DNA from 4 places in the Ensifer sp. ENS03 genome. Region 2 is predicted to be linked to each of the others. Evidence: predicted binding sites of a transcription regulator. Region 2 holds the regulator's gene; each other region holds the start of a gene.
What was found. The regulator PhoB, encoded in region 2, activates phosphate uptake and scavenging genes when phosphate is short. The targets are predictions, from matches to a motif close to TGTCATNNANCTGTCAT.

Region 1 (7,164 bases), on a different contig from region 2:
GCGACGAGCGCTAGGGTCGGTCGCCCCGCAACATCTCGCGTTTGCCGGCAAAACCCTTGCGCTTCTCGACGGCAAAGCCTGCGGCCTGCAAATTGCGTCGGACGAAGCCGGCGGCGGCATAGGTGGCGAAGCTGCCGCCGAGCGTGGTCTTTTCGAAGACCAGCCGCATCAGTTCCTCCGACCACATGTCGGGATTGCGCGACGGCGCGAAGCCGTCGAGATACCATGCTTCGAACGGGTCTTCCGCGCGGGCGACGCCGCCGAGTGCCGCGCCGCAGACGACCGTGAGGCTGACGCCGTCACCAAAGTCGATCTGGACGTCACCATCAGGCTCGGCCGGCCAGCGAGAGGCCAGCGCCTGGCGCTCCGTGTCGATCTCCGGCCAATGGCTGAGGGCGCGCGAAATCTCTTTGGCCGCCATCGGAAAGCGTTCGAAGGACACGAACTGCAGCTGATCGCCAGCGGCCGCGGTCATCTTCCACTGGCGCCACGTCTCGCAGAAATTGAGCCCGGTACCGAAGCCGAGTTCGCCGATGCGGAAGGTGCCCGCACCGACCCAACGATCGGGCAGGCCGTTGCCCGACAGGAAGACGTGGCCGCACTCCAGCCGCCCGTCGGTGCGGCAATAAAAGTGATCGCCAAACTCCCGGGAATAGGGCATATCGCCCTCGTGCCAATCAAGGTTCTGGTGCGCCGGGGGCTCGATCGGGTCTGCGGATCCTGTCATGGCCAAGGCGATAATCCGCCGGCCGGAGAAGGTCAATCGATGAGCGAGCTTTTGGTCGTCGGCGGCGGCATCATGGGGCTGTGGGCCGCCATTTGCGCCACGCGCAGGGGCATGGCCGTGCGGGTCGCCGAGCAACAAGCGATCGGCGCAGGCGCCAGCGGTGGCCTTTTGGGCGCGCTCATGCCGCATATGCCGGATCGCTGGAACGATAAGAAACAGTTCCAATTCGACGCGCTTGTGACGCTCGAGGAAGAGATAGCGGCGCTCGAGGCGGAGACAGGGCTTTCGACCGGCTATCGGCGGACGGGTCGTTTGATCCCGCTTGCCAAGCCTCACCTGCGCGATATCGCCCTCCGGCACGAGCAGGATGCACGGAGCCATTGGCGCGCGGCCGACAGGCAGTTCCACTGGCACGTGAAGGACGACGGGCCTGAGGGCTGGCCGGGTGCTGCCGCGGCGGCGCATGGCATGGTCTTCGACACGCTCGCCGCACGGGTTTCGCCGCGTCGCATGCTTGCTGCGCTCCGCACAGCGCTCCTGCAGGCACCGAACGCCTATTTAGACGAGGGCAGGGGCGTGCGCCGGATCGAGCCGGAACGCGGCCGGGCCGAACTCGACGATGGCACCCGGATCGATTTCGAGGATTGCATCATCGCGGCCGGCGTCGGCAGTTTTCAACTGATCGACGACGTGTCGGTGCCGCTGGCGGAAACGAGCGGCACGGCTGTCAAGGGGCAGGCGGCACTGCTGCGGGCGGAGATCGATCCGGCGCTTCCGGTGATCTTTGCCGACGGCGTTTACATCATCGCGCATGACGACGGACATGTGGCGGTCGGCAGCACCAGCGAAAACAGTTTTGCCGATCCCCTGTCGACGGACGAGCAGCTGGATGAGCTGCTTCGGCGCGCCGTAGCGCTCGCGCCGCGCCTGGCAGGTGCCGAGGTGGTGGAGCGATGGGCAGGGTTGCGCCCGAAAGCGACGGGGCGCGAGCCGATGGCAGGCCGACATCCGGACCATCCGAACGTCTCGGTCCTGACCGGCGGGTTCAAGGTGAGCTTCGGCATCGCACACCGCCTGGCGCGTTTCGTCGTCGAAGAGATCGCCGGTTCTCCGGCGATCGATATTCCCGATTCTTTCTTCTGCCGGAATCACATAGCCGCACTTCGCGAGAAACATCTTTAGGGCCGGACATGCGAAGGGCCCCGCCCGCGGCGGGACCCGAAAGATCGAAAGTCAGGCATTACATCCAGTAGGGCGGCACGCCGTAGTAGTCGTAGACACGGCGTCCGTTTTCCGCGTTCCAGTCGTATTCTTCGGTGCCGTGATATTTCGGCGCGTTTTCGACCTGATCGCGAGTCACATCAGTGCGATAGCCGCCGAGCTTCTCGTCATAGGTCAGCTTTGCCCAAGGCAATGGATAGTGGTCTTCGCCGAGGCCGAGAAAACCGCCGAAGCCGAGCACCGCATAGGCGACGCGCCCGCTGCGCTTCTCGATGATCACGCGCTCGATCGAGCCGATGTGTTTGTCGTCGGGGCCATAGACCCTGGTGCCTTCAACCTTGTCGCTTGCGATCAGGTCGTGGGTCTCCTTGATCCGGGCGTCCTGAAGGTTCGCATTGTGATAGGTCACGCTTCTTCTCCATCCTTGTTTTCGTACCTTTTAGGAACGGGCGATGGCCCGGATGGTTCCGAAAGACGAGGGGCGACGTTCGGACCGCTGCCGCGCTCATCCCCGGCCGACTTCGTCAATCTGTCACGCAAATCACCTAAGACGCGGCCATTGGACAAGTCGGGGTGAGGGCGGAAAACCGCAGCTATTGCTCATCCTGCGCTGACGGATACCCGGAGCCAGCCGATGCGCTATGCCATTTGTTTTACGCCGCCGATGGCCGACCCGCTTTCCGCGACCGCTGCAAGCTGGCTGGGGCGCAATGTCTATTCCGGGGAACCTGCCGAATTGCCGTCGGTCGCGGGCTTGAGCGCCGCGGATGTCGCCTATCACACGGCGGTTCCGCGACGCTTCGGCTTTCATGCGGTGATGATGTCGCCGTTCCGCCTGCATCCGGACATGACGGAACCGAAGCTTCTGAAGGCGCTGATGCATTTTGCCGGCGCCCAGACTCCGTTCGAAATCGATCGCCTGGAGGTCGCCCGCATCGGCCGATGCTTCGGGCTGATGCCGCAGGTGCCGAGCACGGCCATGCATCTGCTTGCGGCCAACGTCGTCCAGGAGTTCGACGCCTTCCGCGCGCCGCTCAGCGAAGACGAGATCGAGCGCTCCGATCCGGATCGGCTGACCGCGCCACAGTTCTCCAACCTGCACCGTTGGGGCGATCCGCATGTGATGGACGAATACTGTTTCCACATGATGCTGACCGGTCCGCTTGCGCCAGACGCGATGCGGCGGGTCGAGGCGCCGCTTCGTGACCTGTTCGAGTCCTGCCTATCAAAACCGCTTTCGATCGGCAGCCTTGCGCTGTTTGTCGAGCAGGAGACGGGCGCACCCATGCGGGTGCATTCGCAGCACCCGCTCGGCAAGATCTCGACGAACACGCGCGCAGAGCGGGCGAAGCGGGCCGCCGCCGACCCGTCGCTGGCGCCGCAAGGCGCGGTCCGGCCGCTGCCGCTGATCGTCGCTGCGCTGATGGCGCAGCGCTAACCGGAAACGGACGCGGGCGAAGCTGCAAAGAGCAGCGCTTTCGGATAGGGCAGGCCGAGGTCCGGCATGTCCGCCGGCGCGAAGTAGCGCAGCGACTTCGTTTCGCCATCGGTGATCGGCTGCTGGGAACCGACGATCCGGCATCGATAGAGGGTAACCACATATTCGACGGGGTCGCCGTTCGGGTAGGTGTAGCGAAACGCTTCTCCGCCGAAGACGCCCAGTATCCGCTCGACCGAGACCGGATAGCCGGTTTCCTCCATAACCTCGCGGATGACCGCATCGACAGGCGTCTCGCCCGGCTCGATCGCGCCGGCCGGCAGGCTCCAGCCTTCGCCACTTGCTTTCTCCTGCAAGAGGACCCGGCCGTCGGAATCGACAATGACGGCCGCCACTGACGGGCAGAGAAGCAGGCCGGAACCGACTTTTTCGCGGAGCGCTTGAATGTAGGATTTCATCTCGATGAGGGCCGTTGTCCTTGCCGATCCATTCAACGCTGTTTCGAAAAATCTCTCAACCTCGGGCTCAGCCGAATTTTTCTGGTAATTTCCGTCAGGGCCGTGGCGCTGCCGCTGCCCTGCCTCACGTCATTTCGGTATCGACAATCCGGTCGGCGGTGATACCGTTCCTAAAAATTCGAAGGGTGATTTGATGTCTGAGACTAAGTATCCGCGCGACCTCGTTGGCTACGGCCGCAATCCGCCGAAGGCAAACTGGCCGGGCGATGCGCGCATCGCCGTGCAGTTCGTGCTGAACTACGAAGAGGGCGGCGAAAGCTGCATTCTCGATGGCGATCCAGCGTCCGAGTGCCTGCTGTCGGAAATTGTCGGCGCGCAGCCCTGGGCTGGCCAGCGTAACCTCAACATGGAATCGATCTACGAATACGGTGCCCGTTCCGGCTTCTGGCGGCTGTGGCGCATGTTCACCAGCCGCAACGTCCCGCTGACCGTCTATGGCGTGACGCAGGCCATGGCGCGCAATCCGGAAGCGGTCGCTGCCATGAAGGAAGCCGGCTGGGAAATCGCCAGCCACGGTCTGCGCTGGCTGGAATACAAGGACGTGCCGGAAGAGGTCGAACGCGAGCATATCCGCGAGGTCGTCCGCCTGCACACGGAGCTCACCGGCGAGCGGCCGCTCGGCATCTACCAGGGCAAGCCTTCGGCCAATACGCTGAAGCTGGTGCTGGAGGAGGGCGGGTTCCTTTACTCCTGCGACAGCTACGCCGACGAACTGCCCTACTGGGTGCCGGGTCTTTCGGCCGACAAGCCGCACCTGATCATTCCCTATACGCTTGATGCCAACGACATGCGCTTTGCGACGCCGCAGGGCTTCAACAGCGGCGACCAGTTCTTCAGCTACCTCAAGGACACATTTGACGTGCTCTACGAGGAAGGTCGCCAGGGCGACGCCAAGATGATGAATATCGGCCTTCACTGCCGTCTCGTCGGCCGCCCGGGCCGCGCTGCTGCGCTCGCTCGCTTCATCGACTACGTCATGTCGCACGACAAGGTCTGGGTGCCGCGTCGCATTGACATCGCCAACCATTGGTACCAGCACCACAAGCCGGAAGGGGCGCTCTGATGACCGACCGTGATGCCTTCGTTGCCCGTTTCGGTGGCGTGTTCGAGCACTCGCCCTGGGTTGCCGAACGCGCCTACGACCGAGCCGCGGCGACCGGGCTGACGGCGGGCACGGTGCATTCGGCGCTCTGCCAGGCCTTTCGCACGGCGCTGCCGCGCGAGAAGATGCAGGTGCTGCGCGCGCACCCCGATCTTGCCGGCAAGCTGGCGATCGCCGGTAAGCTGACGGCGGACTCGACGGCGGAGCAGGCGTCTGCCGGCCTCGACCGGCTGACACCAGAGGAGCATGAGCGCTTCACCGCGCTCAACGACGCCTACACGAAAAAATTCGGCTTCCCCTTCATCATCGCGGTGAAGGGGCTGACCAAGGGGCAAATTCTTGCCTCCTTCCAAAGCCGCATTGACAATTCGCCCGAAGAGGAATTTGAAACCGCTTGCGCACAGGTCGAGAAAATCGCCCGCCTGCGCCTGCAGTCGATGATTCCTGGAGACGAAAATGCCTGACAAAACCGTTCGATGCCTGTCCCCGCTCATGAGGAGGGCCCTCGAACTGGATCGGACATCCGCAAGCGCAAAATCGTCTTGCGAGGTCTCCGCATAATGTCGCGCCTGCTCAAAATCGAACCGCTGACACGCGAGGCCTTCGCTCCCTTCGGCACCATCATCGAAGCCGATCCGGCAACGATGCGCCACATCAACGGCGGCAACACGGAACGTTTCCACGGTCTTGCGCGTGCCGATGTCGTCGGCGACGGCGCCAATGTCATCATCAACATCTTCCGCGGCCAGCCGCGGTCTTTCCCCTATTCGGTGACGATGATGGAGCGCCACCCGCTCGGCAGCCAGAGCTTTTCGCCGCTCGACGACCGCCCATGGCTCGTCGTGGTGGCGGACGACGAGGACGGGCGCCCGGGCACGCCGCGCGTTTTCCAGGCGAACGGCCGGCAGGGCGTCAACTACGGCCGCAATGTCTGGCACCACCCGCTGATGTCCGTCGGCGCCGTCAGCGATTTCCTCATCGTCGACCGCGAAGGGCCGGGCAACAATCTCGAGGAGTTCTTCTATGACGCGCCTTTCGTCATAGACAGCGCTATCTAGCAGGACGTGCGCGCGGCTTCTGACAGCATCCCGCGCGAATGTGTGAGAAGAGAGAAGCCATGAGCAGTACCGGCCGCCTGACCACCCATGTTCTCGATACCGCTCTCGGCAAACCGGCCGAGGGTCTGCGCATCGACCTCTACTGGCTGGAGGGGGAAGAGCGGCAGTTGATCCGCACCGTACATACCAACAGCGACGGCCGCGTCGACGGCCCGATGGTCGAAGGCATCGGCTTTATGGCCGGCAATTACGAGCTGGTGTTCCATGCCGGCGACTATCTGCGCCGGTCCGGCGTTACACTGCCGGAGCCGGCCTTCCTCGACCGCATCCCCTTGCGCTTCGGCATCGCCGATCCGGCCAGCCATTATCACGTGCCGCTGCTTCTCTCGCCCTACGGCTATTCGACCTACCGGGGTAGTTGAGGCTTAGGAGGCTTGCGCTCGCTTCGCGTTTTGCCGGAAGGGTCACTCCAAGCTCCCTCATCCTCGCCCTTGTGGCGGGGATCCAGCGGCCCGACGTCCGTCGGGTCAAAAGACCTTTCAGCCCAAGGACTTGTGCTGGTCCCGCAGTTCCAACGGAACTGCTAGAGATTCCTGTGACAAGCACAGGAATGAGGGCGGGAGTGGCTGGTGCCGCGGCCTATTCCGCCAGAATGCTACGATCCACGTCGTTGATATCGCGCTTGCCGCAGAGGGCCATGGTGATGTCCATCTCCTTGCGGATGATTTCCAGCGTCTTGGTGACGCCCTCCTTGCCCATGGCGCCGAGGCCGTAGAGGAAGGGGCGGCCGATATAGGTGCCCTTGGCGCCCATGGCGACGGCCTTCAGCACGTCCTGGCCGGAGCGGATACCGCCATCGATATGCACCTCGATCTGGTGGCCGACCGCATCGACGATGCGCGGCAGCATGCTGATCGAGGAATGGGCGCCGTCGAGCTGGCGGCCGCCGTGGTTGGAGACGATGATCGCGTCAGCACCGGTCGCCGCTGCCATCTTGGCGTCCTCGGGGTCGAGAATGCCCTTGAGGATCAGCGGTCCGCCCCAGCGTTCCTTGATCCAGGCGACATCCTTCCACGAGAGCTGCGGGTCGAACTGTTCCG
Region 2 (7,164 bases):
TTCTTCCTGGCATTGCTGCTGTGGACCGTCTTTTCCAACGGCTACACCGCATTCCAGCAGACGACGATTACGCTGCCGATCGAATTCACCGAAAAGGTCATCGACCCCAAAGGCGAACGCGCGACCGACGGCAAGGTGCTGATGACCGCCAACTATCCGCTGTTGGTGCGCGACGCGCTCGTCAAGCAGCTCGGCATCGACGCCACCAAGCGGCCGCAGGTCAAGCAGGCGACCGACATGGTTTCCGCGAGCTCCCGCACGCTATTGCGCGACATGGTCGCCGCCGACCCGTCGATCATCGGCAAGACGGTTCCTGTCACGCTGCTGGCCGAGGCCAACATCGACTCCGCCTTCAAGGGCCAGATCGATCTCTCGGTCGATGAGGGCAAGCGCAAGGTCAAGGACCAGCAGGTCACCTGGATGAACGAGCTGGCGAGCGCCGGCATCCTGAAGAAGAGCTTCAACACCGGCATCTTCACCTTCGGCGCCTCCAGCCGTCCCGAAGCGGCAGGCGTCGGCGTCGCTGCCCTCGGCTCGCTCTACATGATGCTGATCGTGCTGGTGCTGTCGCTTCCGATCGGCGTCGCCGCCTCGATCTACCTCGAGGAGTTTGCGCCGAAGAACCGGCTGACCGACCTGATCGAGGTCAACATCAACAACCTCGCGGCCGTTCCGTCGATCGTCTACGGCCTCCTGGGTCTCGCCGTCTTCATCAACTTCGCCGGCATGCCGCGCTCGGCAGCCGTCGTCGGCGGCTTCGTGCTGACGTTGATGACCCTGCCGACGATCATCATCGCCACCCGTGCCGCGTTGAAGGCGGTCCCGCCGTCGATCCGCTCGGCGGCCCTCGGTCTCGGTGCGTCGAAGATGCAGACCATCTTCCACCACGTGCTGCCGCTGGCGATGCCGGGCATCCTGACCGGCACCATCATCGGTCTTGCCCACGCGCTTGGTGAAACCGCGCCGCTGCTCCTGATCGGCATGGTCGCCTTCGTCGTCGATTTTCCCGGTTCGCCGATGGAACCGTCGACGGCACTGCCGGTGCAGATCTACATGTGGGCCAACGAGGCGGAGCGCGCCTTCGTCGAGCGCACCTCCGGCGCAATCATCATTCTTCTCATCTTCCTGGTCGTCATGAACCTTGGAGCCATTCTGTTGCGACGTCGCTTTGAGCGCCGCTGGTAGTGAGGTAATTACTATGAACATCATGTCAGAAGCAGCAGTCGAGAAGGCTCTGGATCAGAAAATGAACACCGTGCCCTACAAGATGATCGGCAAGGATGTGTCGGTCTATTACGGCGAGAAGCGTGCGCTTTTCGACGTCAACCTCAACATCCGCGAGAACACGGTCACGGCGCTGATCGGTCCTTCGGGTTGCGGCAAGTCGACCTTCCTGCGCACGCTGAACCGCATGAACGACACGATCGAGAACTGCCGCGTCACCGGCAAGATCACGCTCGACGAGGACGACATCTACGACCCGACGATCGACGTCGTCGAGCTTCGCGCCCGCGTCGGCATGGTCTTCCAGAAGCCGAACCCGTTCCCGAAGTCGATCTACGACAACGTCGCCTACGGTCCGCGGATTCACGGACTTGCCCGCACCAAGGCCGACTTTGACGAAGTGGTCGAGACCAGCCTGCAGAAGGCCGGTCTGTGGAACGAGGTAAAGGACCGTCTGCAGGAGCCCGGCACCGGCCTTTCCGGTGGTCAGCAGCAGCGCCTCTGCATCGCACGTGCCGTCGCCGTGAGCCCGGAAGTCATCCTCATGGACGAGCCGTGCTCGGCTCTCGATCCGATCGCGACCGCCAAGGTCGAAGAGCTCATCCACGAGCTGCGCACGAACTTCACGATCGTCATCGTGACCCACTCGATGCAGCAGGCCGCCCGCGTTTCGCAGCGCACCGCCATGTTCCACCTCGGCAATCTCGTCGAGGAGAACGACACAGACAAGATGTTCACCAATCCGGATGACCAGCGCACCCAGGATTACATCATGGGCCGCTTCGGCTGAGGCCGCATAAGGCTGCAACAGTAACTGCAAAGCGCCCGTAAGGATCGACGATCATGTCCATGCATATCATGTCCGCCTATGACGAAGAACTGAAGTACCTGACGCGCCGCATCTCGGAGATGGGCGGCCTCGCCGAACAGATGGTCGCCGAGTCCGTTCGCGCGCTGGTCAACTCCGACCTGGCTCTCGCACAGAAGGTGATCTCGGACGACACCGTCCTCGACGACGCCGAGCGCCAGATCGGTGAGAAGGCGATCGTCACGATCGCCAAGCGTCAGCCGGTCGCCGCCGACCTGCGTGAGATCATGGGGTCGATCCGCATCGCCTCCGATCTGGAACGCGTCGGCGACCTTGGCAAGAACACCGCCAAGCGCGTGATCGCGGTCGCCGGCTCCGGCATTCCGCGCAAGCTCGCCCGTGGCCTCGAGCATCTGGCAGAGCTCGCTCTCGTCCAGCTCAAGGAAGTGCTCGACGTCTACGCCTCGCGCTCGCCGGAAAAGGCCAACAGCATCCGCGAGCGTGACGAGGAGATCGACGCGATCTACACCTCGCTGTTCCGCGAGCTCTTGACCTACATGATGGAAGATCCGCGCAACATCACGCCCTGCACGCATCTTCTGTTCTGCGCCAAGAACATCGAGCGCATCGGCGACCACGCGACCAATATCGCTGAGACGATCTATTACATGGCGACGGGTGCTCAGCCGGAAGGCGAGCGTCCGAAGGATGACACCACGTCGACGCTGGGCTCGGTCAACGACTGAGCGCCAAGCGCGCCGTAAGCATGCATGCCCTTTGAAATCTGATCCGGTCGCGGCTTCGGTCGCGGCCCCGAATTCCTGTATCTGAAGCATGCGGTTTTCGCCCCGCCTTTGAAAACGGCGGATGTGCTCCAGATTTAGAGTGTCTGAGCGCCGGCCGGGCCGATGAGTCCAAAGGCCGCCCGCGGTAAGGAGACGTTACCTGATGTTGCCAAAAATCGCCGTAGTCGAAGACGAAGAGGCGCTGAGCGTTCTGCTGCGTTACAATCTGGAAGCCGAGGGCTTCGACGTCGATACGATCCTGCGGGGCGACGAGGCGGAGATCCGGCTTCAGGAGCGGCTGCCCGACCTGCTTATCCTCGACTGGATGCTGCCCGGTGTTTCCGGCATTGAACTTTGCCGTCGGCTGCGCCAGCGTCCGGAGACCGAACGTCTGCCGATCATCATGCTGACGGCGCGCGGCGAGGAAAGCGAGCGCGTCCGGGGTCTGGCGACCGGTGCCGACGACTACGTGGTCAAGCCCTTCTCGACGCCGGAGCTGATGGCGCGCGTCAAGGCGATGCTGCGCCGGGCAAAGCCCGAGGTGCTCTCGACGCTGCTTCGCTGCGGCGACATCGAACTCGACCGCGAGACCCACCGCGTTCATCGCCGCAGCCGCGAGGTGCGCCTCGGCCCGACCGAGTTCCGTCTTCTGGAGTTCCTCATGTCCTCGCCGGGCCGCGTCTTCTCTCGCTCGCAGCTTCTGGATGGCGTCTGGGGGCATGACATCTATGTCGACGAGCGAACCGTCGACGTGCATGTCGGTCGTCTGCGCAAGGCTCTGAACTTCTCGAACATGCCCGACGTGATCCGCACCGTTCGCGGCGCCGGCTATTCGCTCGAAAGCTGAGCGGTCTGAACGTCGCCAACAAAAAAAGGGGCCGATCGGCCCCTTCCTTTATCAATGCGGTCCAGCTTCTTAGCGAGCCCTGCGGCGCTCCCCCGACGGCTGGTAGGCCAGCCGCGCATGAAAGGTGCAGTAAGGCGAGGCTTCCGGGGAATCGTTGCCGCAGAAGTGAAACTCTTCCTTCAGCGGGTCGCCGATCGGCCACTTGCAGGTGCGCTCGGTGAGCTGGGTCAGCTCGAGGCGGCGCGACATCGGCACGACAACGTCGGTGCGGGTGCTGAAATCCTGCTCGGCAACGAGATCGACTTCGATTTCTTCCTTGAGAACGACAGCGCCGGCCGCGCGTGCAACCGGGCGGGTCGAAACGCGCGAAGCGTAGTTCGGCGCGCGCGGTGCCGAAGTCGGGCGCTTCGGACGGGCCGCCGTCGTGGTGCTGCCACCGGCCTTGGCGCGACCTGGCAGGCTCAGGCGGTGAACCTTGCCGATGACAGCGTTACGGCTGACGCCGCCGAGCTGTGCCGCGATCTGGCTTGCGCTCAGGCCCTCGGACCAAAGCTTCTTCAGTTTCTCCACCCGCTCGTCAGTCCAGTTCATTTCTGCACTCTCCGTTCTCAGCGTTGGGGATGGCAGAATCCCTCACCGCACCCCGGCTAAACCCCGGGGTTGCAAACGCGATAACTCTTTTGGTGACTAGGTCCGCCGCATGCGTCTAGTAATTGAATGTTAACGTACTGACCGCTGGACTCTGTGGCAAGAGTCCCGGGAATCAGGCCGAATCGATTTCGTAGTTTTCCCCAACTTGCTCGGCCAGCGTTGCATTTTTGCAAGCCCTCCCGGACGATTTTTCTGCTGCCAGGAATCGACCCTTCATGTTGCGCTGCAAGGCTTGGTTTTGTTGACATTGCAGCGCGAAATGGGAATAGTGCCTGCGCCGCCGAAAGGCGGCATTTTTGATTTTTATCGGCCCGCGTGAGGCGCGGGATCGATGTCGATCTGGAGTGAAGGAGAGCCTCGCATGACTGCAACCACGCCGCTTTACGATACCTACATGCGCGCGCCGTTGCGTTTCGAGCGAGGAGAGGGCGCCTGGCTGATCGCTGAAGACGGCACGCGTTATCTCGATTTCGGTGCCGGCGTTGCCGTGAACTCGCTCGGCCACGCGCACCCGCACCTGGTCGAAGCGCTGAAGGCGCAGGCCGACAAGGTCTGGCACCTGTCCAACCTTTATGAAATTGCGGGCCAGGAAAGCCTCGGCCGCCGGCTGACGGCGGTGACCTTTGCCGACAAGGTCTTCTTCACCAATTCGGGCGCGGAAGCGCTGGAATGCGCCATCAAGACGGCACGGCGTTACCACTTCTCCAAGGGCCACCCGGAGAAGTTCCACGTCATCACCTTCGAAGGCGCCTTCCACGGCCGCACGATCGCGACGATCGCCGCCGGTGGTCAGCAGAAATACATCGAAGGTTTCGGGCCGAAGGCGCCGGGCTTCTACCAGGTTCCGTTCGGCGACATCGCCGCGGTCAAGAATGCGATCACCGAGGAAACCGCAGCGATCCTGATCGAGCCGATCCAGGGCGAGGGCGGCATCCGTCCGGCGACCAAGGAGTTCATGCAGGAACTGCGCGCGCTCTGCGACGAGTTCGGCCTGCTCTTGATCCTCGACGAGGTCCAGACCGGCGTCGGCCGTACCGGCAAGCTGTTTGCCCATGAATGGGCGGATATCCGTCCGGATATCATGGCGGTCGCCAAGGGTATCGGCGGTGGCTTCCCGTTCGGCGCCTGCCTCGCGACTGAGGAAGCCGCATCTGGTATGGTGGCGGGCACGCATGGCTCCACATATGGCGGCAACCCGCTGGCCATGGCCGTCGGCAACGCCGTGCTCGACGTCGTTCTGGCCGACGGATTCCTGACGCATGTGCGCGATGTCGCGCTGGTCTTCCGCCAGGGCCTTGCGTCGCTCAAGGACCGTTTCCCTGATGTCATCGAGGACATCCGCGGCGACGGTTTGATGCTGGGCATCAAGGTGAAGGGCCCTTCGGCCGATCTGCTGAAGGAAATCCGCGCCGAAAAGCTCCTGGCCGTGCCGGCGGGCGAAAATGTCCTGCGTCTTCTGCCGCCGCTGACCGTGACGGCGGAAGAGGCGCGCGAGGGGCTCGCACGTATCGAACGCGCCGCCGAGGCGGTTCGCAAGGCAAGCGGCAACGCCGCGGCCTGAAGGTAGCGACCCAGGGCCGACTAAGGCGTTAGAATGACCTCCGTGCGGGCACGTCGATAGCGTGCCGCACCAGGGACCGATTTTTCAGACAGGAACCGAGTACGATGGCAGGCACCAGACATTTTCTCGATCTTTCGGCCATGACGGCCGCCGACCTCCGGACGATCATCGACGATGCGCGCGTCCGAAAGGCGGCGACCAAGGCCGGAACTGCCGAGAAGCCGCTCGCCGGCAAGATGCTGGCGATGATCTTCGAAAAGCCCTCCACCCGCACCCGCGTTTCCTTCGATGTCGGCATGCGCCAGCTCGGCGGCGAAACCCTGTTTCTGTCGGGCACCGAAATGCAGCTCGGCCGCGCCGAGACGATCGGCGACACGGCCAAGGTGCTCTCGCGTTACGTCGACGCCATCATGATCCGCACCACCGACCATCGCCGCCTTCTGGAACTGGCCGAGCATGCGACGGTCCCCGTCATCAACGGCCTGACCGACGATACGCACCCCTGCCAGATCATGGCCGATATCCTGACCTTCGAGGAGCATCGCGGTCCGGTAAAGGGCAAGACGATTGCCTGGACCGGCGACGGCAATAACGTGCTGCATTCGCTGATCGAAGGTTCTGCCCGCTTCGGATACCGCATGAACATGGCCGTGCCGCTCGGTTCCGAGCCGCAGGACAAGTTCCTGAACTGGGCGCGCAACAATGGCGGCGAGGTCCTTTTGTGTCATGACGCCGAACAGGCCGTCGCCGACGCCAATTGCGTCGTGACCGACACCTGGATCTCGATGAACCAGGAACATCGCGCCCGCGGGCACAACGTCTTCCAGCCCTACCAGGTCAATGAAGCGCTGATGAAGCGTGCGGCCTCCGATGCGCTGTTCATGCACTGCTTGCCGGCGCACCGCGGCGAAGAGGTCACCGACGAGGTGATCGACGGCCCGCAGTCGGTGGTCTTCGACGAGGCGGAAAACCGGCTGCACGCACAGAAGTCGGTCATTGCCTGGTGCATGGGGCTCGTCTGAGCCGGCTGCCCGGTCGCGCGCGACGGCGAAGAGGCTTCAGTGCGCTCCGCCGAGCGTGCGCCATATAGGGGCGTGTTCACCGCACTTGACATTGTCCACGTGCGACACGATTTAGGCGGCATACGGGCGCTCCTGAAAGTAGTGAGCGCGCAACCGTCGAGGTGGTGCGTTGCTATGGCGGCGGCACATACCTGGTGGACAATCCGTTTATCGCGGGATCAACTGAGACAGCGAGCACGTTGCGCGGGGATAGCAATATCTCTGGT
Region 3 (7,164 bases), 680 kb from region 2:
GGTCCCTTCGGCTTGGCTGGCCCCGACGTGGTGACGCAGCTTGCGAGCGTCGAGGTGGCGAGAAGAAGGGCGAAGAGCTGCGCCAGGCGGCCGGCGCTGTTCCGGGACACACACATAATAAAGTTTTGATCCTGCTGATTGTCATTTTCGGGCGGGAGACACGGCTTTTGCCGCCCTTCCGTTCTAATGTCAAAGACGGCGTCGGGGCGGCGACAGCATGTCGCAAATGAGGCAACCATTAGGTGTGGCCGAAAGGCTACAGTCGGCAATGGCGTTTTGCTTCCGCAAGACAGCTTGATCCGCTTTCGACCGCGGGTGTATGCCATAGCCATGCAATGGAGCGATCAGGCCATCATTCTCGGGATCCGGCGGCACGGCGAAAGCTCGGCCATTGTCGAGGTCATGAGCGCTACCCACGGCCGGCATCTCGGCATGGTGCGCTCCGGCCGCTCGCGTTCGATGCAGCCGGTGCTGCAGCCGGGCAACTCGGTGGAGGTCACCTGGCGCGCCCGGCTCGACGAGCATATGGGCGAATTCCGGATTGAACCGGTGGAGCTGCGGGCCGCCCGGCTGATGGAAACGGCAACCTCGGTCTATGGTATCCAGGCGATCGGCGCTCTCCTTAGGCTGCTTCCCGAGCGCGACCCGCATCCGCATCTCTATGAGGCGCTAGCCGTCATCGTCGACCATCTGGCCGATCCCGCCGACGCCGGCGAATTGTTCGTCCGTTTCGAACTCGCAGTCCTCAACGACCTCGGCTTCGGGCTCGATCTCACCGAATGCGTTGCAACCGGTGCTCGTACCGAACTCGTCTATGTCTCGCCGAAATCGGGCAGGGCGGTCTGCCGGGAGGCCGGAGAGCGTTATGCCGACCGCATGTTGGCGTTGCCGGACTTCCTTTCGGCCGAAGCGCGAAGGGCTGCGGATCACGACAGCCTCGCCGCCGCCTTCCGCCTGACCGCCTTCTTCCTCCACCGCCATGTCTATGAGCCGCGCGGCCTCGACGTTTCTTCCGCCCGCGACGGTTTCGTCCATGCGGCGCTGAAGGCGCTGAAAGCGCAATCCTCAGCCGCCTGATTCCCAGGAGTTATCGATGTACCAAGAGCTTTATCCCGGCATGTCCGTATCCGGCGTCGGCGTGCTGTCGCTCGACCGCGTCGCCCGCGATGGCGGTCTCAAGGCAATGCAGGATCTTTTGAGCGGCGAGCTGCCGGCGCCGCCGATGTCGAAGACGCTGAAGTTCGGGTTGAGCGAAGTCGAGGAGGGTCGGGTGGTCTTCAAGGGGCTGCCGACCGAGGAACACCTCAATCCGCTTGGCACAGTGCATGGCGGATGGACGGCAACGATCATGGATTCGGCCCTCGGCTGCGCTGTCTTCACCACCGTCAAACCTGGGGAGGCCTATACGACGGTCGAGTTCAAGGTGAACCTCGTGCGGCCGCTGCTGCCCGATATGGGCGAGGTCTTCTGCGAGGGGCGCATCGTGCATCGTGGCCGCACCATCGCGACCTCCGAAGCCTGGCTGCGCGACCGTAACGGCAAGTTGCTCGCCCACGGCACCGAAACCTGCGCCATCTTCCCGATCGACAATCTCAGGCGTTAAAGCAATTCCAGGAAAAGTGCGAAGCGGTTTTCCGCCCGGAATTGCGTCACTTCAAGCTGAGCAATTCCAGGAAAAGTGCGAAGCGGTTTTCTGCCCGGAATTGCGTCACTTCAAGCTGAGCAATTCCAGGAAAAGTGCGAAGCGGTTTTCTGCCCGGAATTGCGTCGCTCAAGCAATGTCGGAAGCAAGAAACGCCGCGCAGAATGGCGCGGCGTTCCTCTTTGTAATCGCAGTCCTGATCAGCCGATGCGGCCGCCGCCCTGCTTCGTTACGGCGACGACAGCCGGACGTACCGGCATGTCGTCCTGGAAGTCCGGCCAGCGGGTGGCCGGCGTCTCGTAAGTTGCAAGGCCGGCGTCGCCCGGGTGCTGGACGGCGAGGAAGAATGTGTCCGAGGTCGGGTTGAAGCAGGGGCCGCACATTTCGGCGCCGACCGGCACGCGGAAGAAGAGCTTCGACGTGCCACGGGCGGCGCCGTCCGTGTCGATCGCCCAGATGCCGTCGGTGCGGCCGGTGTCCTTCTCGTTGTTGCCGTCGGTCGATACCCAGAGGCGGCCATCGGTGTCGATGGCGCAATTGTCGGGCATGCCGAACCAGCCGTTCTTGGTGGTGGCGGTCGAGAACGAAGCGCCGACCTCGGCAACGCTCGGATCGCCGCACTTCAAGAGAACGTCCCAGCGGCTCTTCAGCGACGCGAAGTCGCCGTCGGTCTCGGTGATCTCGACGATGTGGCCGAAGGCGTTCTTGGCGCGCGGGTTGGCCGCGTCGACTTCTTCGGCCTTGCGCTTGGTGTTGTTGGTCAGCATCACGTAGACCTTGCCCGTCTTCGGGTTCGGCTGAACGTCTTCCGGACGGTCCATCTTGGTGGCACCGAGCGCGTCGGAGGCAAGACGGGTGTTGATCAGCACGTCCGCCTGCGAGGCAAAGCCGTTGGCTTCGGTCAGCGGGCCTTCGCCGTGCGTCAGCGGCATCCAGGTGACGGAGCCGTCTTCGTCGAACCTGGCGACATAGAGCGTGCCCTCGTCGAAGAGGTCCATGTTGGCGGCGCGATCGCCAGGGTTGAAAGTACCCTTGGTCACGAACTTGTAGACATAGTCGTAGCGCTCGTCGTCGCCGGAATAGAGCACGACGCGGCCGTCCTTGTTGACGATCGATTCGCAGCCTTCGTGCTTGAAGCGGCCGAGGGCTGTGCGCTTCTTCGGCACCGACGTCGGATCAAGCGCGTCGACCTCGACGATCCAGCCGAAGCGATTGGCTTCGTTCGGCTCTTTGGAGACGTCGAAACGGTCGTAGAAGGACGCCCATTCATACTGGCCGCCCGGTGCGCCCAGCCGCTTCAGCTGCTTGTATTCCGGATGGTCCTCGGCAATCTCGCCGCCGAAATAGCCGTTGAAGTTTTCTTCGGCCATCATGTAGGTGCCCCAGGCGGTGACGCCGCCGGCACAGTTGTTGAGCGTGCCGAACACCTTTTTGCCGGTCGGGTCGGACGGCGTCTTCAGGCGGTCGTGACCGGCGGCCGGGCCGGTGATCTGCATCTCGGTGTTGACGGTGATGCGACGGTTGTTCTTGCCGTCGAGAACCGGCTGCCACTTGCCGTCGACCTTGCGGATCTCGATGATCGTGCCGCCATGTGCGGCCATCTCGATGTCGACCAGCTCCTTGCTGTATTCGCCGAGAACGACCTTCTCTTCCTCGACTTCCTTGCCGTCCTTCGTCACCTTTTCCTTCACGACGCTGGCGAAGGCCGGGAACATCAGTTCGGCATTGGTGTATTCGTGGTTGACGACGAGCAGGCCGTGGTCGGCGCTGCCGTCGAGCGGGATGAAGCCAACATAGTCGTTGTTGTAGCCGAACAGCTTTTCCTGGGCAGCGGCCGTCTGGTTCTTCGGGTCGAACTCCGGGCTGTCGGCGAAGATCTTGTCGCCCCAGCGAAGCAGGACGTCGGCATCGTAACCTTCGGCCACATGGTGCTTTTCGTCGACGCCGGCTTCGATCTCGGTAAAGTCGAAGCGCGAACCCTCCTCGGCGCGTGCCTCTTCGGCGGTCAGGAGAGCGAGCGGGCTGACGGTGGTCGAGATCGCGGCAACTGCCAGCGAGCCGCCGATGAACGACCGGCGCGAGAAGCGGCGGTGGATGATGTCGCCCATCGTCGGATTGGCGGAACAGTTGTGGCCGACATCTTCCAGCTCTTCCCTGCGTTCCGTCAGCGTCTTGAATTCGGTCTCTTCCGTCTGGGCGAGATGCTTGTCCATGATCGGGTCTCCTGGTTGAACGATGGAAACCACCGCGCAAGGCAGCGGTGTTCATCCGCCTGTACCAGCTGCCCCATGACAGTTCTGCGACATTTCCGTGAAGAGATTACAGCGCTCGGCCGTCTATAGATTTGGCGCTTGCATAAAAGTCTGTATGGTTGCGCGCGCCGGCGATTGCGACTGCCAGGGGAAAGTATGTTCGAACTTATTGCTTTAGCTGCCTTTATTCTGGCCCTGTCCGCCTATCTCGGCAACCGAAGGACGACCGAGCGTCTTGGTGCCGAACTCGCCGCCCTCAAGGCGGAGGTCGTGGCGCTGAAGGCCGCTCCGGGGGGAGGCGCCCCGGCTGAAACGGCGACCGAGGCGTTTGCGGCTGCGGACGAGTTGTCGGCCATGTCGGAGACGCCGGAGCCAGAGACGCTGGACGATGCCGCTGCCGCCTTCTCGGCCAGTGCGCGCGAGGGCGCGCGGATTTTCGGCGATGCGGAAGGAGCCGCGGCCAAAATCGAGGGCGAGGAGACGATCGCTGCCAGCACGGAAGCACCGCAGCCGGTCGCAACCGTACCCCGTCAGACCGAAAGCCTGGAAAGTCGCCTCGGCGCCCGTTGGGCCGTCTGGGTTGGCGGCATCGCGTTGGCGCTCGGCGGCGTCTTCATGGTCAAGTATTCAATCGATGCCGGGCTGTTGAGCCCGGCGGTTCGCCTGACGCTTGCTGCCTTGTTCGGCCTCCTGCTGATGGCGGCAGGCGAGGTCATCCGTCGGCGCGCGGTGCCCGTGATCGCCAACGAATTCCAGAACGCCATGATCCCCGGCATCCTGACGGCGGCCGGTGCCGTCACCCTCTTCGGGGTCGCCTATGCCGCCTATGGCATCTACGACTATATCGGCACGGGCACGGCCTTCGTTCTCCTGGCGGCGATTTCGCTCGCCACGGTTGGTCTGTCGCTGCTGCATGGGCAGGCGCTCGCTGGCCTCGGCCTGCTTGCCTCGCTGATCACGCCGGCGCTGGTTTCGAGCAACGAACCGCGCCCCTGGGTTCTTTTCGGCTTCCTCGCGATCGTTTGGCTCGCGACCCTGCTTGCATCGCGGCTGCGCCGATGGACCGTAGTGCCGACGCTTGCCAATGTTGGCATAGGGCTCTGGGGCCTTGCCTATGTCGCTGCGGCATCGCCCTTCGAAGCACGGCCGGTCGCTTTCGTCCTACTTGTGATGATCGCCGGCATCGGACTTATCTGGCCTGCCGCCATCGAACGGGAGCCAGTGGCAGAAGCGCGCGAAGTGCGTGATGCGACTGAAGGGTCCGAAATGCTGGAGCCGACCGAAGCGACAACCCGACCCCGGGCCGTCGTCGGGCCATGGGAACGCCTGTTCGTTCCACCGCACGCGGCAATCTCCATTTCGGCCGCGATCGTCGTCACCATGCTTGCGCTCCTCCTCATCAGCCCGGCAGTCTATGCGGTCCGCTTTCCGGTGGCGGAGTTTGCAGTTGTCGTTGCGGCGCTGGCGGCGTTGGGCGCCTGGCGGACAACGGCAGTCTATCCCGCCGTGCTTTCAGCGGTCGGCGCTGTTGCTGGCGTCTGGAGCCTGACGGCGCTGAGCGGCGTGCTCGCCTATCTCGATCCCTCGCTGGCCGACGCTCTTCCGGCAGTCGTCCTGCCCGGGCGCACCGCGATGATCACCGCAATGCTGCTTGCGGCGCTGTTCGTCGCACTCGGCGGTTTCGTGCTGTCGCGCCGGCTCGTCGCCCATCCGCAATATTCGACACTCTGGGCGGGCATCGCCGCGGTCGTTCCGGTCGCGCTCGTCGCGATGTCGTTCTTGATGACCGGCAACTATTCCTTCGACCTGCCGCACGGCCTGTTCTCGCTCGTCGCCGGGGCGGCGCTGTTGGCGCTTGCGGACTGGCTCTACCGCCGCGAAAGCGAGGCGATGGCGCGCGATACGGCGGCCGGCTTGCTGGTGGCCGGCTCCTTCACCTTTCTCGTGCTTGCCCTCCACGCCCGGACGGACGGGCTGGTCACGACGCTTGCGATCGCCGTGCTCGGCACGGCCTATGCGCTCGCCACGCGGATCCGCACCTGGCCGATTCTTCCGTGGATGACTGGTGCAGCGGCCGTCGTCGTACTCGGGCGCATCGCCTGGGAGCCGACGATCGTCGGTGCCGGCAATCTCGGCACTACGCCCGTCTTCAATGCGCTGCTGCCGGGCTACGGCATTCCCGCCGTGCTGCTTGCAGGCTCCGCCTATTTCCTGAGATCCTGGCCAGGCACGCGCGTGCGCAACCTGCTGCAGGCGCTTGCCAGCCTTTTCGTGCTGTTGACGCTCGCGATCCTGGTGCGTCATGCGATGAACGGCGGCGTGCTCGACAGCGCGGTGCCGACCCTCGGCGAGCAGTCGATCTACACGCTGCTGGCAATCGGCGCCTCGGCGATCTTCATGAGCCTCGACATGAAATCACCGAGCCCGGTCTTCCGCTACGGCGGCATGGGCCTCGGCGTGCTCTCGATGCTGTCGGTGCTTTCGGCGCATCTCCTCGGCCTCAACCCCTATTTCAGCGGCGAACTGCTGGGGCGCATCCCGTTCTTCGACCTGCTGTTGATCGGTTACCTGTTACCGGGGCTCGGCTATGCGGGGCTCGCCTGGTATGCACGCGACAAGCGGCCCTTGCCCTATGTCATGGCACTTGCGGTCAGCGGCGCGGTGCTTGCTTTCGCCTGGGCGAGCCTCACGGTCCGCCGTGTCTGGCAGGGGGAAAACATCGCGGACTGGAAGGGCTTTCTGCAGGGCGAGACCTACACCTATTCGGTCGTCTGGCTGCTGCTCGGCGTGCTGCTGCTGGTGCTCGGCTCGCGCTTCCATGCCAAGAGCATCCGCATCGCGTCGGCCGTTCTGGTCTTCGTTGCCGTGCTGAAGGTGTTCCTGATCGACATGTCCAACCTCGAAGGTTTCCTGCGGGCTCTGTCCTTCATCGGCCTTGGCGGGGTATTGATCGGGATAGGGCTCTTCTACCAGAAGATCTTGTCCGGCGTTGGCGCTGCACCGACGGCGCCGGCAAAGCCTGCCGAACAGCAATAGGACATCATGACAGAGATTTCGAAACTCGCGGCCGCCTTCGCGCCGCATGAGGAACTTGCGGCGGCGTTGCTGCCGCATGCCTTCGCCGCCGATGACGGCTCGCACGATGCCGCACATCTGATCCGTGTCTGGAAGAATGCCGCCCGCATCCAGGCGGAGGAGGGCAGTGAGGCGCGTTTGCTCGCCGCCGCGGTGCTGCTGCATGACTGCGTCTCGGTCGAGAAGAACTCGCCC
Region 4 (7,164 bases), on a different contig from region 2:
CAGCAGGCGTTCGCGCGGGATCTCCACCTGGATGGCGCCGCCGGTTTCGATCCGGAGGCGTCTCACCGCGTTGACGGAGAAGTCGGCAACCAGCGTGCGCTCGCCGAGACGCGGGGCCGTCAGGCGCGTGCGCCAGAACATGCCGAGGAACTCCATCTCGCGCACCTCGGCATCGATCAGGTTCTGCGGTGTGGCCGGCCGGTCGCTGGCGTTGACGGCATGGGCATCGGCTCCGTGGGGAATGATGTCGACCGGGCGGACGACCGCCGTTGCCGCATGGCCGGCGGAAAAATCCTCCGTCGAACAGCAAAAGGCGGAGTGGCCGATCTCGACTTCGTCATCTCCAAGAACCCGGGCTTCGAACTGATTGGTCTCGCCGATGAAGTCGGCGACGAACAGCGTTTCGGGATGACGGTAGATTTCGGTCGGCGAGCCGACCTGCTCGATGACGCCGTGGTTCATGACGACGATCCGGTCGGCCATGGCGAGGGCCTCCTCCTGGTCGTGCGTCACCATGATGGTCGTCACACCGAGCTTTCTCTGCAGCGCCTTGATCTCATGGCGAAGGTGCACGCGAACCTTGGCGTCGAGTGCCGACAGCGGCTCGTCGAGCAACAATAGCCCCGGCGAGATGGCGATGGCGCGGGCAAGCGCGATGCGCTGTTGCTGGCCACCGGAAAGCTGGGCCGGATACTTCTTGCCGTGCGCCGAAAGGCCGACCGTTTCCAAGAGTTCGGCGACCCGGGATGCGACCCCCGCCTTCGATCGGCCGGTGTTTTCCAGGCCAAAGGCGATGTTCTGCTCGATCGTCAGATTGGGAAAGAGCGCATAAGACTGGAAGACGATGCCATAGTCGCGGCTAGAAGCCGGCAGCGTCGAGATATTGCGGCCGTCTTGCAGGATGGTGCCTTGCGTCTGCAGGTCGAGACCGGCGATGGCTCGCAGCAACGTCGTCTTGCCGCAGCCGGACGGGCCGAGAAAACAGACGAACTCGCCCCTGGCAATCGACAGCGAAATGTCGCGAAGCGCGACGAAATCGCCATAGGTCTTCCAGAGATCCGAGATCTGCAAGTAGGGGGCCGGCTCCGCGGCCGCGTCATCGGCGAAGTGCTGACGGCTGGTGGGCGTCGGTTCGATCGACAGGGCATGCCTCATCTGCAAGCTCCGCTGGCTTGAGGGATTTTCTTTCCGAGAAATGCGATGGGGCGCAGCGCGAAGGCGCTGCGCCCGGCCGATCAGGCTCAGCTCTTCGGTTCAGACTTGGCGTCGTAACGCTTCTGCCATTCCTTGAGGATGTCAGAGCGGTTGTTTGCGGCCCACTCGAAGTCGTTGACGATCATCCGGGAAGCGATGTCGTCGGGCAGGTGCTCGACCTGCTTGGCGACGCCCGGATAGGCAACGACGGCATAGCCGGCATTGTACATTTCGTTCGCTTCCTTGGTGACCGACCAGTCGACGAGCGTCTTTGCGGCTTCGAGGTTTGCCGTGCCAGCGATGATTGCGGTTGCCTCGGCCTCCCAGCCCGAACCCTCGGCGGGGAAGATGATGTCGATCGGTGCACCGGCACTCTTGGCCTTGGCGCCCGGAAACTCGAAGGACACGCCGATGACGGCTTCACCGGCGCCTGCCATCTTGCACGGCTTGGAGCCGGAATGGGTGTAGGCGGAGATGTTCTCGTGGAGCTTGTCCATGTAGTCCCAGGCCTTCTCCTCGCCCCACATCTGCATCCAGCCGGAGACGTCGAGGAAACCGGTGCCCGAGGATGCCGGGTTCGGCATCACCACGTGGCCCTTGTATTCGGGGTTCGTCAGGTCTTTCCAACTCGTCGGCGGCTTGAGGCCGAGCTTTTCGCCCTCGACCGTGTTGTAGCAAAGAGCCGCGACATAGGCGTCCATGCCGACCCAGCTCGGCGGCGTGTCCTTGTCGACGAATTTCGGGTCGAGCGTCTCGACGCCCTTGGGCTGGTAAGGTTCCAGCATGCCTTCGGTCTTCAAGAGAAGCAGCGAGGTTGCAGCGAGCCCCCAGACGACATCGGCCTGCGGATTGTCCTTTTCTGCAAGCAGCTTGGCGGTCATGACGCCTGTGGAATCGCGCACCCAGTTGATCTTGATGTCCGGGTGGGCCTTTTCGAAGGTCGCCTTGTAGCGGTCGAGGTCGACGGCTTCGACGGCGGTGTAGACGGTGAGCTGCGTTTCAGCGGCAGCGATGGCAGGAAGCACAGCGGAAACGGCGCCGGCAAGCACAAAGAGCATGCGTCTGTTCATGATTGAAGTTCTCCTCTGAGGTCCTGGTAAAACCGGGGAAGCGCGGCGGACAATCTTGTCGTTGCCCTGTTGTGATCGGCTTCGGGAAACATTCTGCGCAGCGGTTTCCTGTAAGTAAAATTTATTATTCTTATCGATTAGAAGAAAAAAACTATGGATGTTCTGCCGCAGAACTGGGCATGGAAACCGCGCTTGACCAAGGCGGCGGCAGGTTTCGATACGATTTCGCACAATCTGCCGGATGAAGGAGCAGATCTAAGATTGCGCGTCGCGCAGAGCCCCGCGACGCTGCGGGAGCAAATAAAAAGGGAGCCGCCATGGCGGCTCCCAGAGGGGTGAATCAGCGGGGGAAACGCTTGAGATCACCATGGCAAGGAGAATGTCTTGACGTTGGTAAAGCTCTTCATCGCCTCGATGACGCCTTCCTTGTAGCCGTTGCCGGAATCCTTGATGCCGCCGAAGGGGCTCATCTCGATCCGGTAACCCGGCACTTCCCAGATGTTGACCGTGCCGACCTTCAGCCCGGCGATGTATTTCTGCATTCGCCGGAAGTCATTGGTGCAGACGCCGGAAGAAAGGCCGAAGGCGGTTGAGTTCGAGAGCGCGATCAGCGCGTCGTCATCATCGGGCGCGCGCACGATCGGTATGATCGGCGCGAAGGTTTCTTCCATCACCAGTTCGCTCGAATGCTTAACGCGGTCGACAACGATTGGCGGCAAGAGGGCGCCCTTACGGCCGGGATCGTAGAGGATCTCCGCCCCTTCTTCCGCTGCCCGGTGCACCCGCCGCTCGAAGACTTCCGCCGCCTTGGCATGGACGACCGTGCCAAGGTCCGTCGCCCGGTCCATCGGATCGCCGAACCTCAGCTTTTTCGCTCGCTCGAGCACCAGCGGCACGAAGCGGTCGGCAACGCTCTCCTGGCAGAGGATGCGTTTCACAGCGGTGCAACGCTGGCCGGAGTTCTTCGTCGCGCCGGCAACGGCCAGATCCGCGGCTCTTGCGAGATCGTCGTCCGACAGATCGTTGAGGATGATCAGCGGGTCGTTGCCGCCGAGCTCCAGGATCTGCCGCTTGTAGTGGGCGTGGGCCGCGATCAGCTTGCCGACTGGAACGCTGCCGGTAAAGGTGATGAGGTCGAAGTTCGGATTGGTGATCATCTCCATGCCAATATCGGCGGGCCAGCCGGTCACGACCGAGAGCATTTCCGGCGGCAGGCCGGCCTCATAGAGAATGTCGGCGAAGATAAGCGCCGTCATCGGCGTCAGTTCTGTCGGCTTGAGCACAACGCAATTGTTCGTCGCAACCGCCGGCGCGACCTTGTGTGCCACCATGTTGAGCGGATGGTTGAACGGCGTGATCGCCGAAATGGCGTTGAGCGGTTCGCGCGTGGTGAAGATCTTGCGCGCCTTGCCGTGTGGTGTGAGGTCGCAGGAGAAGATCTCGCCGTCGTCATGAATGCACATCTGGCCCGAGAGCGTCAGCACGTCGAAGGCGCGGCCGACCTCGTAGAGCGAGTCCTGCTTGGAGATCCCGAGCTCCAGCGTGATCAGATCAGAGATCTCCTCCTTGCGGGCAACGAGCAGATCCGCGGTCTTGAGCAGAATGCGCTGACGCTCGTAACGCGTCAGCTTCGGCTGGTAGGCGGCCGCGATCTCGAAGGCCTTGCGCGCATGCTCGGCGCTGCCCGCAGGCACCGTGCCGATCACCGCATCGTTGAAAGGGTAGCGCACCTCGATGCGCCCTTCGGTATCGACTGTCTTGCCGGCGATCCGCATGGGCTCGTGGCGAATTGAAAATGCTGTTTCCACCTTGGTCATCGCTCCCTCCCTAGTTCGTTGTCTGGGCGGCTGCGACGAGCGCGTAGTAGAACGCATCGAAATTGCGCAACGACGCGGATGTCAGCAATTCGGGCAGTTTGCGGTTGGCGATGAAAGGCACCGCCTGTTCGGTCAGGCCGCCATGCGAGCGCAGCGGTTCGTTCAGCGCCGCCAGATCATGGCGATGTTCGCTGGTGCCGAGCGTCTTGTTTTCCGAGGAGATCAGCACGAGATCGCCGATCCGATCGTCGGGCAGCTCGAAGCGTACGCAGGCTTCCGGGCGGGAGAGCACGACGTCGATGCCTTCGATCGCCTGCAGCCGCTCGATGATCTCCTCCTTGTCCGCGCTTTCGGGCAGATAGGCCGTGGCAAACGAGCCGAGCGCGCCGTGATGCACGACATAGGGGTCGGTGATCGGCAGGATGACGCGCGCGGCGTCCTTGCCGAGCCATTGGTCTAGCAGGTCCTGCACGTAGATGACATCCGGCGAACCGTCCGCCTTGTGCTTCGGCTTCATGCCGTGGTCGGCCGTGACGATGATGGCCGCGCCGAGCGCGTCGAGTTCGGTCAGATACTTGTCGAACATCTCATAGAAGGCGTTCGCCTGGGGTACGCCCGGCGCATATTTGTGCTGCACATAGTCGGTGGTCGTCAGGTACATGACATCCGGCCGAAATTCCTTGAGCAGCTTGACGCCGGCGGCAAAGACGAATTCGGAGAGATCGGCCGAATAGACTTCCGGTACGGCGCGACCGAGCCAGGCCGAGGCATTGTCGAGGCCGTTTTCCGCCTCGGTCGTCTTGTCCGCCTTTTCAGACGAGAAGCAGATGGCCCTGCCCTCGTCATACTTCAGCCCGTGGCCGAGCAGCGCCCTGAGCTTGTCCTTCGCCGTCACCACGGCGACCTTCGCACCCGCATCGTAGAAAGCCTTGAAGATGGTCGGGGCGCGCAGGAAGCGTGGATCGTTCATCATCACTTCGTTACCCGTCTGCGGTTCGTAGAGATAGTTGCCGCAGATGCCGTGGATCGCCGGCGGCCGGCCGGTGGCGATGGAAAGGTTGTTCGGATTGGTGAAGCTCGGGATAACGCTGAGCGCGGTGCGCTCCGTCCCGGTCTTGCGGATGCGCTCGAGCGTCGGCATCAGCCCGGCCTTGATGGCTTCGTCGAGATAGGCCGGCTCGCAGCCGTCGAGGCAGATGGCGATGGCCGGGACATTCGGCCAGGGATAGGTGCGACGGTTGGCGGTAACGGTGATCTTGGACATCTTGTTCATCGTAATTTCCTCAGTTCAGGCAGCGAGACGGCGACGTTCTTCAAGGGCGACGGCCGGGGGAGCGGCGCTGTCGACACCCATTTCGGAGAGTGAGTTGCGGGCGGCCTCGACCACGCGGCGCATGACATGCTCGTCCATGCGACCGATGCAGCCGACGCGGAAACTGTCGACCACCGTCAGCTTACCCGGGTAGATGATGAAGCCTTTGTCCTTCATCAGGTCGTAGAAGCGGTCGAAGGCGAAGGCCGGGTGGGCCGGGCTGAAGAAGGTGACGATGATCGGCGACAGCCACTGGTCGGCAAGCAACGTCTCGAAACCGGCCTCGCGCATGCCGGCGACCATGACGTCGCGGTTGCGGGCATAACGGGCTCCGCGACCGGCGACACCGCCCTCTTCCCGATGCAGACGCAAGGCCTCCAGGAAAGCCGCGACAACGTGGGTCGGCGGCGTGAAGCGCCACTGGCCGGTCTTGTTCATGTAGTCCCACTGGGCATGCACATCGAGGCTGAGTGAATGGCTGCGCCCCTTGGCTGCCTCCAGTTCGCTCTTGCGGGCGATAACGAAGCCGAAGCCCGGCACACCCTCGATGCACTTGTTGGCGGAAGAAACGATCGCCTCGTAGCGGAAATCGCCGATACCGGCCGGCACTGCGCCGAAGGCGCTCATGGAGTCGACGAGCAACTTGCGACCGCGGGAATAGACTGTGTCGGAAATCTCCTTCAACGGGTTGAGGATGCCGGAGCTCGTTTCGCAATGGACGATCACGACATGGGTGATCCCAGGGTCGGCATCGAGCGCTGCTGCAACCTCCGGACCGCGTGGCGGCATGTAGTCGCCCTTGTCGATCGTCACATGGTCACGACCGAGATAGGAAAGCGTCTGGGCGATGCGCTTGCCATAGGCGCCGTTCATCAGCACCAGCACACGGCCGTCCTTCGGGACGAAGCTGCCGAGCATCGCCTCGACCGAAAACGAACCGCTGCCCTGCATCGGCACGCAATCGAACTCGCCTTTGGCATCGCCGGCAATCTCGAGCAGTTCCTGGCGAAGCTTGGCGGTCATTGCCCGGAAATCGCCATCCCAGGAACCCCAGTCCCGCAGCATGGCTTCCTTAACCCGATAGGCCGTGGTTAGCGGGCCGGGTGTCAAGAGATAGGGCTCGCCCAGCCTCGGTGTTTCCAGGGGCGCGATGGTTCTTTCAGAAGCGGTGTTTGGCATTGTCCGTCCTCGCGGTTGGCGTGTTCGAGAACGACAATGGGGCGGAAACATCTATCTGTAAAATCGTTCTTTTGTATCAATCTATCGTTTGAATTTATATGTCTAAGCAGCAGGCACGAGCCGGCTTTCCAGGAGGTCCCCGCTCTCGCGCAGGCGCGGATAGGCCATCGTCGTCACCAGCGAATTGACCTCCTTCAGCGCCCGAACGATCTCGAGATGCATGTCGCTCGACAGGATGCTGGTCGCGATGCCCTGCCGAAGCCGCTCCAGATGGCACTTGCTGCTTTCTTCGACCAGGCGACGCACATGTTCCTTCTGCCGAACCATTTCGCGCGCGATCACCGGGTCCGGGGAGACGAGAAGATTGGCCGCCAGCCTGACGTTGGAAGACACGGCCGCATGCAGCAAGGTGAGTTCACGCCATCCCTCCTGCGAGAAGGTCCCTGCGCCCGCAAGCCGCTCCTCGGCCATTTGCAGGAGGCTCTTTGCGACGACGTCTCCGGCATATTCGAGATGGATCGCTGCCTCGGTGAGTTCGATGCCGCGCCGCGATTGCTCTTCGGTCAGGATGCCGCGGTTGACGGCGGCGATG

Region 1: IB263_RS11875 (DUF1045 domain-containing protein) is a predicted target of PhoB. The motif match lies at 2,468-2,484, and genes of this name have one in related genera.
Region 3: IB263_RS05600 (PhoX family phosphatase) is a predicted target of PhoB. The motif match lies at 3,931-3,947, and genes of this name have one in related genera.
Region 4: IB263_RS21715 (putative 2-aminoethylphosphonate ABC transporter substrate-binding protein) is a predicted target of PhoB. The motif match lies at 2,321-2,337, and genes of this name have one in related genera.

The regions. Positions count from the first base shown of each region.
Region 1 covers NZ_JACVAV010000002.1:1,047,559-1,054,722, reverse strand. The annotation lists gene mnmD (tRNA (5-methylaminomethyl-2-thiouridine)(34)-methyltransferase MnmD) at 11-727, opposite strand; gene IB263_RS11885 (FAD-binding oxidoreductase) at 767-1,909, shown strand; gene IB263_RS11880 (PRC-barrel domain-containing protein) at 1,968-2,357, opposite strand; gene IB263_RS11875 (DUF1045 domain-containing protein) at 2,583-3,386, shown strand; gene IB263_RS11870 (NUDIX domain-containing protein) at 3,383-3,844, opposite strand; gene puuE (allantoinase PuuE) at 4,038-4,967, shown strand; gene uraD (2-oxo-4-hydroxy-4-carboxy-5-ureidoimidazoline decarboxylase) at 4,967-5,470, shown strand; gene IB263_RS11855 (ureidoglycolate lyase) at 5,567-6,064, shown strand; gene uraH (hydroxyisourate hydrolase) at 6,124-6,486, shown strand; gene IB263_RS11845 (alpha-hydroxy acid oxidase) at 6,704-7,164, opposite strand, start outside.
Region 2 covers NZ_JACVAV010000001.1:455,481-462,644, forward strand. The annotation lists gene pstA (phosphate ABC transporter permease PstA) at 1-1,185, shown strand, start outside; gene pstB (phosphate ABC transporter ATP-binding protein PstB) at 1,199-2,014, shown strand; gene phoU (phosphate signaling complex protein PhoU) at 2,065-2,778, shown strand; gene phoB (phosphate regulon transcriptional regulator PhoB) at 2,981-3,664, shown strand; gene IB263_RS02300 (GcrA family cell cycle regulator) at 3,734-4,255, opposite strand; gene IB263_RS02305 (aspartate aminotransferase family protein) at 4,677-5,876, shown strand; gene argF (ornithine carbamoyltransferase) at 5,981-6,898, shown strand.
Region 3 covers NZ_JACVAV010000001.1:1,137,686-1,144,849, forward strand. The annotation lists gene IB263_RS05585 (L,D-transpeptidase) at 1-116, opposite strand, end outside; gene recO (DNA repair protein RecO) at 331-1,077, shown strand; gene IB263_RS05595 (PaaI family thioesterase) at 1,094-1,603, shown strand; gene IB263_RS05600 (PhoX family phosphatase) at 1,843-3,855, opposite strand; gene IB263_RS05605 (DUF2339 domain-containing protein) at 4,051-6,930, shown strand; gene IB263_RS05610 (HD domain-containing protein) at 6,937-7,164, shown strand, end outside.
Region 4 covers NZ_JACVAV010000006.1:283,312-290,475, reverse strand. The annotation lists gene IB263_RS21720 (putative 2-aminoethylphosphonate ABC transporter ATP-binding protein) at 1-1,155, opposite strand, end outside; gene IB263_RS21715 (putative 2-aminoethylphosphonate ABC transporter substrate-binding protein) at 1,242-2,264, opposite strand; gene phnY (phosphonoacetaldehyde dehydrogenase) at 2,627-4,081, opposite strand; gene phnA (phosphonoacetate hydrolase) at 4,092-5,354, opposite strand; gene IB263_RS21700 (2-aminoethylphosphonate--pyruvate transaminase) at 5,370-6,572, opposite strand; gene IB263_RS21695 (Na/Pi cotransporter family protein) at 6,675-7,164, opposite strand, start outside.